One region of the Streptomyces sp. NPDC029526 genome, then DNA from elsewhere that is predicted to be linked to it. Evidence: riboswitches for the same ligand, from Rfam matches in the RefSeq annotation. Region 1 holds a riboswitch; the other holds the start of a gene.
What was found. A riboswitch is a leader RNA that binds a small molecule or an ion and turns the genes downstream of it on or off. The one in region 1 is predicted to bind cobalamin.

Region 1 (6,559 bases):
GCGAACACGACCGGTGGGTCGGCCGGCAGGGAGTCGGGCCGGTAGACGTACATGTTCAGTCGGCCCGGGTTGCTGCCGAAGCCGGTGACCTGGGTCAGGCCGACGGCGGCCTGCGCGGTGGGCGCCGGGCCGGCCAGGGAGGCCGCGAGGGCCAGGGCGACGACGGCCACGAGACGGGACAGCAGTCCCCGCCACGTGCGGCGTGCCGCTCTCGGCGCCGGACCGGCGGGCGTCGCGGTGGGGACACGGAACGGCGGGGCGTCCGGGCCCCGGAAGGGTGTGCGCATGGCGGCTCCTCGGTACGGGGGACACCGGGCCGCTCCTGGGCGTGGGTCGGTGAGGAGCGGCCCGGTGTCGGCACCGTAGGGGTCGTTCAACGCGCAACGGTATGGGAGTGAGCCCCACAGCCGGGTGTCGCCGATGCTGACCCGGACGGGTTGTGCGGCCGTATGCCGTCTGCTAGAAGGCCTGTCGGATGGAAGGCCTGTCGGACGATCGTGCCGGGCAGGCCCTCGGAGTCAGACCCCGGCCGGTGTCCCGAGTCCGGCGGGGACGATCAGGTCGGCGCCGGTGGCGGCGCGCACCTCCTCGACCCCGACACCGGGGGCGAGTTCGGCCAGGACGAAGCCGTCCGGGGTGATGTCGACGACCGCCAGGTCGGTGATGACCCGCTGGACGACGCCGGTTCCGGTGAGGGGGAGGTCGCACGCGTCGACCAGCTTGGGGCTGCCATCCTTGGCGGTGTGCTCCATGAGCACGATGACGCGGCGCGCACCGTGCACCAGGTCCATGGCGCCGCCCATGCCCTTGACCATCTTCCCCGGGATCATCCAGTTCGCCAGGTCCCCGCGGGAGGACACCTGCATGGCGCCGAGCACCGCGGCGTCGATGTGTCCGCCGCGGATCATGCCGAAGGACAGCGCGGAGTCGAAGAAGGAGGCCCCCGGCAGGACCGTGACCGTCTCCTTGCCCGCGTTGATCAGGTCGGCGTCGAGTTCGTCCTCATGCGGGTAGGGACCGACGCCGAGGATGCCGTTCTCGGACTGCAGCACCACCTCCACACCGGGCGGCAGGTGGTTCGGGATGAGCGTCGGCAGGCCGATGCCGAGGTTCACGTACGTGCCGTCGGCCAGTTCACGGGCGGCCCGGGCCGCCATCTGCTCGCGGGTGAGCGCCATGTCAGGCACCGCCTTCCTGGCCGCTGCGCACGCAGCGCCGTTCGATCCGCCGGACGGCGGTGGGGTCGTCGGGCGAGACGCGGACCACCCGTTGGACGAAGATCCCCGGCAGGTGCACCGCGTCCGGGTCCAGTTCGCCCGGCTCCACCAGGTGCTCGACCTCGGCGATGGTGACGCGTCCCGCCATCGCGGCCAGCGGGTTGAAGTTACGGGCCGAGGAATGGAACACCAGGTTGCCGTGGCGGTCGGCGACACTCGCCCGCACCAGGGCGAAGTCGGTGGTGATGCCCTCCTCCAACAGGTACTCGCGGCCGTCGAAGACGCGCGTCTCCTTCGCCGGCGACGCGACCGCGACCGCGCCGTCCGGACCGTACCGCCAGGGCAGCCCGCCCTGCCCGACCTGCGTGCCGGCGCCGGCGGGCGTGTAGAACGCCGGGACACCCGCCCCGCCGGCCCGCAGGCGTTCCGCCAGTGTTCCCTGGGGGACCAGCTCCACTTCCAGTTCCCCGCTGAGGTACTGGCGGGCGAACTCCTTGTTCTCGCCCACGTAGGAGCTGGTCATGCGGGCGATCCTCCCGGCCCTCAGCAGCAGGCCGAGCCCCCAGTCGTCCACCCCGCAGTTGTTGGAGACGACCTTGAAGCCGCCCACGTCCCGCTCCAGCAGCGCGGCGAGCAGCGCGCTCGGTATGCCGCACAGTCCGAAGCCGCCCACCGCCAGCGACGCGCCCTGGTGGATGTCGGCCACGGCCTCGTCCGCGCTGTCGACCGCCTTGTCCAGCCCCATACGGTCCCTTTCCGTCAGGGGCGCGGTACGCCCCCCGAACAGCCGGGCGGCATGGGTCCGAAGACCCGCGCGCCGCGGCTCCGTCATCGATGGACGCGACTCTAGGGATGCTCGGAAGCCCACCGGTATGGGCGCCTACGACACCGTCCGCCGGGACGATATGTGGTCGCCTGCCAGGCGCGAAGGCGCTGTATGCCGCCGGGGCGGAGGGCTGGGGGCCGGCTCACCATGGGTGCCGACCCCACATCCGGTGCCGGTGAACCGACTTGGAGTGGTCCGACGACCTACAGGCATCCTGGGGCGGTCGGGGGACCTCCGGCCTCCGGGCGCCCGGTCCCCTTCGCTCGCGAACGGGCGTCCGCTCCTCCCCCGCCGTCCGGTGCGATGCCCCCCGGGCGCGCTCGCGGGCACGTTCCTGACGGGAGCCCGCCACGACGGGAGCCCGCCCTGGCGGCTGCGCGTCACGCGGCAGACCGTCTTGCCGACTGTGCGTCAGGCGGCAGACCGACCTGCCGGCTGTGCGTCACCGTCGACGGGGTGGCCCCGGGGTGCGGCGGCGCGGCGGCGTGAAGGTGTAGAGGTCCAGGATGTCCGGCAGCGGGGCGACCCCGGGGCCGCCGGCACGCACCCAGCCGGCGATGTCCTCGGTCGCGGCCGGGTCGTTGACCAGTCCCAGCCACACCGGGCGGCCTCCGGCGGCCCGTCCTGCGGAGGAGGGCTGTACGACGACGACGTTGGCCTGGTCGCACACGTCCAGGCAGGCGGACACCCGCACGGGGGCCACGGTACGCAGACGCGCGGTCTGGGCCGCGTGGTCCCCGCTCACCTTCACCGTGCCGCAGCAGCAGTCCCGGCACACCACGATCCGGCACGGAACCTCACCGGCCGGGCGCGGAGGCACCTGTTCCTGCCCCGGATCGTCGTCCTCCCTGCGAACGAGCATGCCGAACCACCCCTCCTCCGGGGAGATCCGCCCCGGTTTCCGTGCGAGGAGGCGACGACGTGAGTCTCCTGGCTCTCGGGTCGTAGCTGGTGTCCCCGCCTTCCCACCCGCCGTGGGGCAGTGGCCTGTTGGGGACGCGCTCACCGATCACAGTGGCGGGACCGCGCCGGATTCGCACCGGCTTCCTCGGACCGTCGTCGCCCTGTCACCGGTCATCATCGCACCCGTGTGCCCCGGCCCCCGAGTGCCCCGGTCAGCTCCGGTGGGTGGTGCACGCACCACTGCCCGGTCACCCGCCCGGTCACCCCTGTCGGCTCCTCCGACAGGCCCTGTCACCAGGGACACTGGTCTTCGGCGGCGGTCGCGGGCCGGCATTCCTCCACGTCACGCCGCTGTCGCAGCCGGTTATGCGTGTTCTAGGCTGCTTCGCCCCGGGTGTGATCGTTGTCCCACCGTGCGAGGAGATCAGATGACCGCCACCGCCGACCACGACGACCACCGCGACGGCCACCTCGACGGGCATGACGGCCACGACGGCCACGACTGCTCCGGCTGTCACGACGGCCGCGGCTGCTGCGCCGGCCACCACGGGGGCCGCGACGGACTCGACGGCCGCCGTGGCAGCCGGAGCCACCACGCCGGGCGGTCGACCCGTCACGTGCGGAGCGGCCTGCGCCGACGCGTCGCGGGGAACGTGCGCGTACGTGCGACACCGCGCCAGCGCGGCGGCGCCCCGCCATCGCCCGAGGTGCCCCGCTCGTACGGTGCCCGCCGATCATGTCCCGCCCCTCGGTCCCGCCGCATCCCGCGGTCGGCGTGCACGCCGCTCCCTCCGTACCCGACACGCGCGCTGCGCCCGGCGTGGCCGCCGTGGCCGACAAGCTCGCCGCATCCGCCCTACCCGACATGCCCGCCGCATCCGCCACGTCCGACGTGCCCTCCGCATCCGCCGCCGTTCGGGCCGTCGGCACGGTTCGGTCACCCCGGGCGCTTCAGGCGCTTCGCGCGCTTCGGGTGCTTCGGGCGCTCACCGCTGCGGGCCCGGACCCGGTGGGAGGACCAGGAGGGGTCACGGCCCCCGGGCGCGTGCGGCGAGGTGACGCGGCGCAGATGCCCCCGCCACGCCAACCGTTCCGTCGCGGGTGACTGCGCGAGGACCCCCGGATGACGCTGCCCGAGCTGTACCTCGCCCTCCTGATCGGCGGGGTCGTCCTGCTGGCCAGCATCGCCGCGGCCCACACGGCGCACCGCATCGGCCTGCCCAGCCTGCTGCTCTTCCTCGCGGTCGGCGTGATCGCCGGGGAGGACGGGATCGGCCTGGATTTCGACAACGCCCAGATGGCCCAGGCACTGGGGACCGCGGCCCTGGGACTGATCCTCATCGAGGGCGGTCTGAGCACCCGGTGGGAGGACGTCCGGCGTCAGTTGGCCCCCGCCGGCGTGCTCGCGACCGTCGGGGTGGGCATCTCGGTCGTCGTGACGGCGGCCGGCGCCCACTGGCTGCTCGGCATGGAGTGGCAGTTGGCGCTGCTGCTGGCGGCCATCGTCTCCTCCACCGACGCCGCCGCCGTGTTCGCCGTGCTGCGTTCCCTGCCCCTGCCGCAGAAGCTGACCGGGCTGGTGGAGTCCGAGTCCGGCTTCAACGACGCTCCGACCATCATCCTGGTCCTGGTCTTCTCCACCGTGGGAACCAACCCGTCCAGCCCCGGGCTCCTCGTCCTCAACCTGTTCTACCAGCTCGCCGTCGGCGGGCTGCTCGGCGTGCTGATCGGCCGGCTCGGCGCCGCCGCGTTGCGGCACATCGCCCTGCCCGCCACGGGGCTGTACCCCCTGGCCACGGTCGGCTTCGGGATCATCGCGTTCGCCGCGGCCGGCACGGTCGGCGCCAGCGGCATCATCGCCGCGTACCTGTCCGGCCTGGTGCTGGGCAACGCCCAGCTGCCGCACCGTGCCGCGACCCGTTCCTTCGCCGAGGGCACCGGCTGGCTGGCGCAGATCGGCCTGTTCGTCATGCTCGGCCTGCTGGTCGATCCCAGCGAACTGCCGTCGGCGATCGTCCCGGCGCTCGTCGTCGGTTCGGTGCTGCTGTTCGTCGCCCGCCCGATCTCCGTGGTGCTGTGCCTGCTGCCCTTCCCGATCCCCTGGCGGGAGCAGACGTTCATCTCCTGGGCGGGCCTGCGGGGCGCGGTGCCCATCGTGCTCACCACCTTCCCCATCGTGGCCGGGATCGACGGGGCTCGCGACGTGCTCAACATCGTGTTCCTCCTCGTCATCCTCTTCACCCTCATCCAGGGCCCCACCCTGCCCGCGGTGGCCCGGCGTCTGCGTCTGGTCCGCACGGGCGCGCTGCGCGAGATCCAGGTGGAGACCGCGCCCCTCGACGTCCTGGACGCCGACCTGCTCACCGTCGGCATCCCGGAGGGTTCCCGGCTGCACGGGGTCGCCGTCTTCGAGCTGAGGCTGCCGCCTCCGACCGTCGTCACCCTCATCGTGCGCGACGGCACGACCCTCGTCCCGGACCGGGAGACCGTGCTGCGGGAGGGCGACGAACTGCTGCTCATCACCACCCCGCACACCCGGGACGCCACGGAGCGCCGCCTGCGGGCCATCGGCCGGCGTGGCAAACTCGCCCGCTGGCTCGGCGAGCACGGGTCCCCCGATCCGGAAGACGACGCGCCGACGCGGACCGAATAGCGGCGCACGCCTCTCCCCCGCCCGGGCCGCGCTGCGCCTCGTTCCCTCGCCGCCGCCCGTATGGACGCCCAGGTGTGGGCAGGTCACCGGCGTGCGAACCAGCCTGGGTACGGGCCCCGAAGCGGCCCGGCCGTTCACCGTCGTGCCGGGAGAACGGTCAGCTCGCACCGACCGAGAAGCCTGGTGACCATGGCCCGCAACCGCCGCCTGATCCTCAGTCCGCCGTCCACGGTCTGGGACCTGCTGGCCGACGGTCAGCGGTACCACGAGTGGGTGACCGGGACCCAGCGCATCCTCGGCGTCGACGCGCACTGGCCCCAGGTGGGTGCGCGACTCCGCGTCCGCGTCGGCGCCGGCCCGCTCACCCTGGACGACATCTGCACCGTACGGATCTGCGAACCGCACCGGCGTCTGGAACTGGAAGCACGGGCGGAACCCTTCGGGGCGGCGCGCATCGCGATGCAGCTCGTCCCGTGGGGTGAGAACACCCTGTTCCTGCTGGAGTGGCACCCGCTCCGGGGACCGGGGACGCGCATGCACGGGCTGCCGGTGGACTACGTCGCCTCCGTCCGCAACGGCATGATGCTCACCAAGTTGGCGCGCATCGCGGTCCGTGAGCACCGGGGCGCGCTGCGGAGGCCGTGACGCGCACAGCGACGGCACTGCCCGGCCGCCGGTTATCCTCCACCGGCGGCCGGGCAGCCACAACCAGGCCGTCGCAACCAGGCCGTCACGGCCGAGCAGTCGGCCGCGCGGTCACAGCGGCTTCAGGCGGGCCTTCAGCAGGCAGAACTCGTTGCCCTCGGGGTCGGCCAGGACGTGCCACTGCTCGTCCCCCGTCTGACCGATCTCGGCCGGACGCGCGCCGATCGCCAGCAGGCGCTCCAGCTCCGCGTCCTGGTCACGGTCGGTGGGGTTGACGTCGATGTGGAGACGCAGCTTGCCGGGCTCCGGCTCGTC
Region 2 (6,559 bases), on a different contig from region 1:
TTGGCGGCGACGGCGATCCGCCGGTACGCGGTCTCCATCTCGCCCCGGGCGGGGCGGCCGTCGAGTTCCCGGCCGTAGGCGTAGCCGCCCCAGACGGTGTAGACCTCCGCGAGGTCGGCGTCGGTGCGCCAGTCGCGGGAGTCGATGAGCTGGAGCAGGCCGGCGCCGTAGGTGCCGGGGCGGGAGCCGAAGATGCGGGTGGTGGCGCGCCGTTCGTCGCCGTGGTCGGCCAGGTCCTGCTGGACGTGGGCGCGGACGTGGTTGACGTGGGCCGGTTCGTCCAGTCCGGCCGCCAGGCGGACCGCGTCGTCGAGCAGGCCGATGGTGTGCGGGAAGGCGTCGCGGAAGAAGCCGGAGATGCGCAGGGTGACGTCGATGCGCGGGCGGCCCAGTTCCTCGTACGGGACGGCTTCGAGGCCGGTGACGCGGCGGGACGCCTCGTCCCAGACGGGGCGGACGCCGAGCAGGGCGAGCGCCTCGGCGACGTCGTCGCCGGCGGTGCGCATGGCGCTGGTGCCCCACAGGGACAGGCCGACGGAGTTGGGCCAGTCGCCGTGGTCGGCGCGGTAGCGCTCGAGGAGGCTGTCGGCGAGGGCCTGGCCGGTCTCCCAGGCGAGCCGGGAGGGGACGGCCTTGGGGTCGACGGAGTAGAAGTTGCGGCCGGTCGGCAGCACGTTGACCAGACCGCGCAGCGGGGAGCCGGAGGGGCCGGCCGGGACGAAGCCGCCGTTCAGGGCGTGCACGGCGTGGTCGAGTTCGGCGGTGGTGGCGGCGAGGCGGGGCACGACCTCGCGGGCGGCGAACTCCAGGATCGCGCGGACCTGTTCACCGCGGTCGGCGGGGACGGCGGCGGGGTCCCAGCCGGCATCCTCCATGGTCTGGACGAGGGCGCGGGCCTCCTCCTCGGCGGCGTCGGCGGTGGTGCGGGTGGCGGCGGACTCGTCGAGGCCGAGGGCTTCACGCAGGCCGGGCAGGGCGGTGGTGCCGCCCCAGATCTGGCGGGCGCGCAGAATGGCCAGTACGAGGTTGACGCGGTCGGCGCCGTCCGGCGGGGTGCCGAGGACGTGCAGTCCGTCGCGGATCTGGGCGTCCTTGACCTCGCACAGCCAGCCGTCGACGTGCAGCAGGAAGTCGTCGAAGCCGTCGTCGTCGGGGCGGTCCTGGAGGCCGAGGTCGTGGTCGAGGCGGGCGGCCTGGATGAGGGTCCAGATCTGGGCGCGGATCGCGGGCAACTTCGCCGGGTCCATGGACGCGATCTGCGCGTACTCGTCGAGGAGTTGTTCCAGGCGGGCGATGTCGCCGTAGGAGTCGGCGCGGGCCATCGGCGGGACGAGGTGGTCGACGAGGGTGGCGTGGACGCGGCGCTTGGCCTGGGTGCCCTCGCCGGGGTCGTTGACCAGGAACGGGTAGATCAGGGGGAGGTCGCCGAGGGCGGCGTCGGGGCCGCAGGCGGCGGACAGGCCGGCGTTCTTGCCGGGCAGCCACTCCAGGTTGCCGTGCTTGCCGAGGTGGATCATCGCGTCGGCGCCGAAGCCGCCGTCGTCGGCGGGGGCGGCGATCCAGCGGTAGGCGGCCAGGTAGTGGTGGGAGGGCGGCAGATCGGGGTCGTGGTAGATGGCGATGGGGTTCTCGCCGAAGCCGCGCGGGGGCTGGATGAGGATCAGCAGGTTGCCGAAGCGGAGGGCGGCCAGGACGATGTCGCCCTCCGGGTTCCGGCTGCGGTCGACGAACATCTCGCCGGGCGGCGGGCCCCAGTGCCGTTCGACGGAGGTGCGCAGGTCCTCGGGGAGGGTGGCGTACCAGCGGCGGTAGTCGGCGGCCGGGATGCGCACCGGGTTGCGGGCGAGCTGCTCCTCGGTGAGCCACTCCTGGTCGTGGCCGCCGGCCTCGATCAGGGCGCGGATCAGTTCGTCGCCGTCGCCGGAGGCCAGGCCGGGCACGTCGGCGCCGTCGCCGAAGTCGTAGCCCTCCTCGCGCAGCCGGCGCAGCAGGGCGACCGCGCTGGCGGGGGTGTCCAGGCCGACGGCGTTGCCGATGCGGGAGTGCTTGGTCGGGTAGGCGGAGAGGACCAGGGCGAGGCGCTTGCGGGCGGCGGGGACGTGCCGCAGGCGGGCGTGGCGGACGGCGATGCCGGCGACGCGGGCGGCCCGTTCGGGGTCGGCGACGTAGGCGGGCAGGCCGTCGGCGTCGATCTCCTTGAAGGAGAACGGCACGGTGATCAGGCGGCCGTCGAACTCGGGCACGGCGATCTGGCTCGCGGCGTCCAGCGGGGAGACGCCCTCGTCGTTGTCCTCCCAGGCGGTGCGGGAGCCGGTCAGGCACAGCGCCTGGAGGATGGGCACGTCCAGGGCGGCGAGGGCGCCCGCGTCCCAGGACTCGTCGTCGCCGCCCGCGGAGGCTTCCGCGGGCCGGGTGCCGCCGGCCGCGAGGACGGTGGTGACGATCGCGTCGGCGGCCCCGAGCGCGTCGATCAGCTCGGGTTCGGGGGCGCGCAGGGAGGCCACGTACAGCGGCAGGGCGCGTCCGCCCGCGTCCTCGACGGCCGAGCACAGCGCCTCGACGAAGGCGGTGTTGCCGCTCATGTGGTGGGCGCGGTAGTAGAGCACGGCCACGACGGGTCCGTTCCCGCCGCGGGAGGTGCGCTCCAGGGGGCCCCAGGTGGGGGCGGGCGCGGGCGGATCGAAGCCGTGGCCGGTGAGCAGGACCGTGTCGGACAGGAACCGGGCCAGCTGTTCCAGGTTGGCGGGGCCGCCGTGGGCGAGGTAGGCGTGCGCCTCGGCGGCGATGCCGACGGGGACCGTGGAGGCGGCCATCAGCTGGGCGTCGGGGGCCTGTTCGCCGGTGAGGACGACGACGGGGCGGCCGTCGGCGAGCAGCAGGTCGAGGCCGTCCTGCCAGGCGCGCAGGCCGCCGAGCAGGCGGACGACGACGAGGGAGACGCCGTCGAGGAGGGCGGGCAGGTCGTCGAGCGGGAGCCGGGAGGGGTTCGCGAACCGGTAGGCCACGGGGCCGTCGGCGGCGCGGGCGCTGAGCAGGTCGGTGTCGGAGGTCGACAGGAGCAGGATGCGGGGCTGCTCGGCGTGCTGGGGGTGGTCCCCGGACGAGAACGGCATGCGTCGTCTGGCCTTCCTCGGGGTCCGCGCCCCGGGCGGTGTAGACGGCGGGAGTTCCTGGCTCACCCGGCCTCAGTGGCCGGATTCACAGTGGCGGGACCGCGCCGGATTCTCACCGGGCTTCCTCCCCTGTCGCCGTCATGGCGGTGGCGGATCGGGTGATCCGCTGAGGAGCATAGTAGGTGCCCGGCGAGGACGGGAGGGCGTGCACCCGGTGTGATGGTGGGTATGCTCGCCGCCATGTCCACGGCACCCCACCCCTCGTCGTCCCAGGCCACAGCGGTCTCCCGGGACGCCGGCGACGCCTGCCCGGGTGCCCTGCGGCTGCACGAGGCGGACGACGGGGCGCTGGCCCGGGTGCGGATTCCGGGCGGTGTGCTCACCGTGGAGCAGGCCGTGGTGCTCGGGGACGCGGCCCGGCTCCTCGGTGACGGGGAGCTGCATCTGACCTCCCGGGGCAACGTCCAACTGCGGGGGCTGCGGGCCGCGTGCGGCGCGGAGCTCGCCGAACTGCTGGGCGCGGCCGGGTTGTTGCCGTCGCCGGCGCACGAACGGGTGCGCAACGTCGTCGCCTCCCCGCTGTCCGGCCTGGACGGGCGGGGCGCGCGGGACGTGCGGCGGTGGCTGACGGACCTGGACGCGGCGTTGTGCGCGAGCGCGGCGGCGGTGGCCCTGTCGGGTCGCTTCCTGTTCGCGCTGGACGACGGGCGCGGGGATGTCGCCGGGCTCGGCGCCGACGTGACCGTGCGGGCGACGCACGGCGAGGGCGCGCTGCTCTCGCTGGGCTCGGCACCGGAGGCCCTGCGGGTCTCCGGCGAGGACGCGCCCCGGGCCGCCGTGCTGGCGGCGGAGGTGTTCCTGGACGTGGCGCGCGCCCGCGGCGCGCGGGTCTGGCGGATCCACGAACTGGACGTGCCGGACGACGAGTTGACGGGCGCGGTGGCACGCGGGCTGACGCGGGCGGGCATCGGGTGCGCCCGCGTGGCCCGGGACACGGCCGAGGACCGGGACACCACCGAGAACCGGGACACCACCGAGAACCGGGACACCACCGAGGGCCGGGACACCACCGAGCTGCGGGACACCGTCGAAGCGGCCGGCCCGGCCCCCGGGCGGGCCGGTGCCGCGCTGTGCGCGCACGCACCGTTCGGCCGGCTCACCGCCGCCCAGTGGCGGGAGGTGATGCGGGCCGCCGCCGCGTTCCCGACGCGTGAGCTGCGGCTCACGCCGTGGCGCGGCCTCGTCGTCCCCGCGCCGGACGCCGGCCCCGGCCGGGCGGCCGACGTCCTCGCCCGGCTCGCCGCCATCGGGCTGGTCACCGACGCCACGTCGCCCTGGCCGCGGGTCGGCGCCTGCACCGGCCGCCCGGGCTGCGCCAAGTCCCGTGCGGACGTGCGCGCGGACGCCGGCCGGGCCCTCACCGCGGCCGGCCGGGCCCCGCTGCCGGTGTACTGGTCCGGGTGCGAGCGGCGCTGCGGTCACCCCCGCGGCGACCGGGTCGACGTGGTCGCCGAGCCCGGCGGCGGCTACCGCCTCACCACCGCCGTCCGGGGACAGGACCCGCGCGGCACGTCCCTGGACGACCCCTCCGGATTCGCCGCCGCCCTGGCGGCGATCCTTCCATGAGCCGTACGACGACCGAGAGCAGCGAGAACGACACCGTGACCACGTACGCCTACGAGAAGGACGGCGCGGCCATCTACCGCGAGTCCTTCGCCACCATTCGCGCGGAGGCCGACCTCGCGGCCCTGCCCGCCGACGTCAGCCAGGTCGCGGTCCGGATGATCCATGCCTGCGGCATGGTCGACCTCGTCCGCGACCTCTCCTTCAGCCCGGACGTGGTGGCCCGCGCCCGCGAGGCGCTGCGCGCCGGGGCGCCCGTCCTCTGCGACGTGCAGATGGTCGCCAGCGGGGTCACCCGCAAGCGGCTGCCCGCCGGCAACGACGTGCTGTGCACGCTGTCCGACCCGAACGTGCCGGAGCTGGCGGCGCGGCTGGGCACCACGCGCAGCGCCGCCGCCCTGGAGCTGTGGCGGGACCGGCTGGAGGGTGCGGTGGTGGCCGTCGGCAACGCGCCCACCGCGCTGTTCCGGCTGCTGGAGATGATCGACGAAGGCGCCCCGCGGCCCGCCGCCGTCATCGGCGTGCCCGTCGGCTTCGTCGGCGCGGCCGAGTCCAAGGACGCCCTGGCCGCCCACCCGTCCGGACTGGAGCACCTGGTGGTGCGCGGCCGGCGCGGGGGCAGCGCCATCGCGGCGGCGGCCCTCAACGCGATCGCGAGCGAGGAAGAGTGAGCGGCAAGCTGTACGGGGTCGGTCTGGGCCCCGGTGACCCGTCCCTGATGACCCTGCGGGCCGTCGAGGTGATCGCGTCGGCGGACGTGATCGCCTACCACAGTGCCCGGCACGGCCGGTCCATCGCCCGTTCGATCGCGGCCCGCCACCTGCGCCCGGACCACGTCGAGGAGCGCCTGGTCTACCCGTTGACCACGGAGACCACCGACCATCCGGGCGGCTACCAGGGCGCCATGGACGACTTCTACGCCGAGGCGTCGGCCCGGCTCGCCGCCCACCTGGACGCGGGCCGCACGGTCGCCGTCCTCGCGGAGGGCGACCCGCTGTTCTACGGCTCCTACATGCACATGCACAAGCGGCTCGCGGACCGCTACGACACCGAGGTGATCCCCGGTGTCACCTCGGTGTCCGCCGCCTCGGCCCGCCTGGGCACGCCCCTCGCCGAGGGCGAGGAGGTGCTCACGGTCCTGCCGGGCACGCTGCCCGAGGAGGAGCTGACGGCACGGCTGGCCGCGACCGACGTGGCCGTGGTGATGAAGCTGGGCCGCACCTTCCCCAAGGTCCGGCGGGCGCTGGAGCGTTCGGGACGACTGGGGGACGCGCGGTACGTCGAGCGGGCCACCATGGAGGGCGAGCGGCTCGCACCGCTCGTCGACGTGGACGCCGGGTCGGTGCCGTACTTCTCGGTGGCCGTGCTGCCCAGCCGGGCCGACACGGAACGCCCCGAGGACCGGCCCGGTGAGGTCGGCGAGGTGGTCGTGGTGGGGACCGGCCCGGCCGGCCCCTCGTGGCTGACGCCCGAGACGCGCGGCGCGCTCGCCGCCGCCGACGACCTCGTCGGCTACACCACCTACCTGGACCGGGTGCCGGCCCGTCCCGGCCAGCGCCGGCACGGCTCGGACAACCGGGTGGAGGCCGAACGCGCCGAGTTCGCCCTCCAACTCGCCCGGCGGGGACGCCGGGTGGCCGTGGTGTCCGGCGGCGACCCCGGGGTGTTCGCCATGGCGACGGCGGTCCTGGAAGTGGCGTCCGCCGAGGAGTACGCGGACGTCCCCGTACGGGTGCTGCCCGGGGTGACCGCCGCCAACGCCGCCGCCGCCCGCGCGGGCGCCCCCCTCGGTCACGACTACGCCTCGATCTCCCTGTCCGACC

Region 2: linked by a shared signal. The riboswitch ahead of cobN (cobaltochelatase subunit CobN) and the one ahead of AB0F01_RS25740 ((2Fe-2S) ferredoxin domain-containing protein) in region 1 are both predicted to bind cobalamin.

What each region holds. Positions count from the first base shown of each region.
Region 1 covers NZ_JBEZWE010000016.1:58,662-65,220, forward strand. The annotation lists gene AB0F01_RS25725 (PHB depolymerase family esterase) at 1-287, opposite strand, end outside; gene AB0F01_RS25730 (CoA transferase subunit B) at 519-1,178, opposite strand; gene AB0F01_RS25735 (CoA transferase subunit A) at 1,180-1,962, opposite strand; gene AB0F01_RS25740 ((2Fe-2S) ferredoxin domain-containing protein) at 2,486-2,905, opposite strand; cobalamin riboswitch at 2,967-3,093, opposite strand; gene AB0F01_RS25745 (potassium/proton antiporter) at 4,070-5,599, shown strand; gene AB0F01_RS25750 (SRPBCC family protein) at 5,789-6,244, shown strand; gene AB0F01_RS25755 (VOC family protein) at 6,356-6,559, opposite strand, start outside.
Region 2 covers NZ_JBEZWE010000006.1:111,267-117,825, forward strand. The annotation lists gene cobN (cobaltochelatase subunit CobN) at 1-3,113, opposite strand, end outside; cobalamin riboswitch at 3,144-3,297, opposite strand; gene cobG (precorrin-3B synthase) at 3,342-4,739, shown strand; gene AB0F01_RS16665 (precorrin-8X methylmutase) at 4,736-5,407, shown strand; gene AB0F01_RS16670 (precorrin-2 C(20)-methyltransferase) at 5,404-6,559, shown strand, end outside.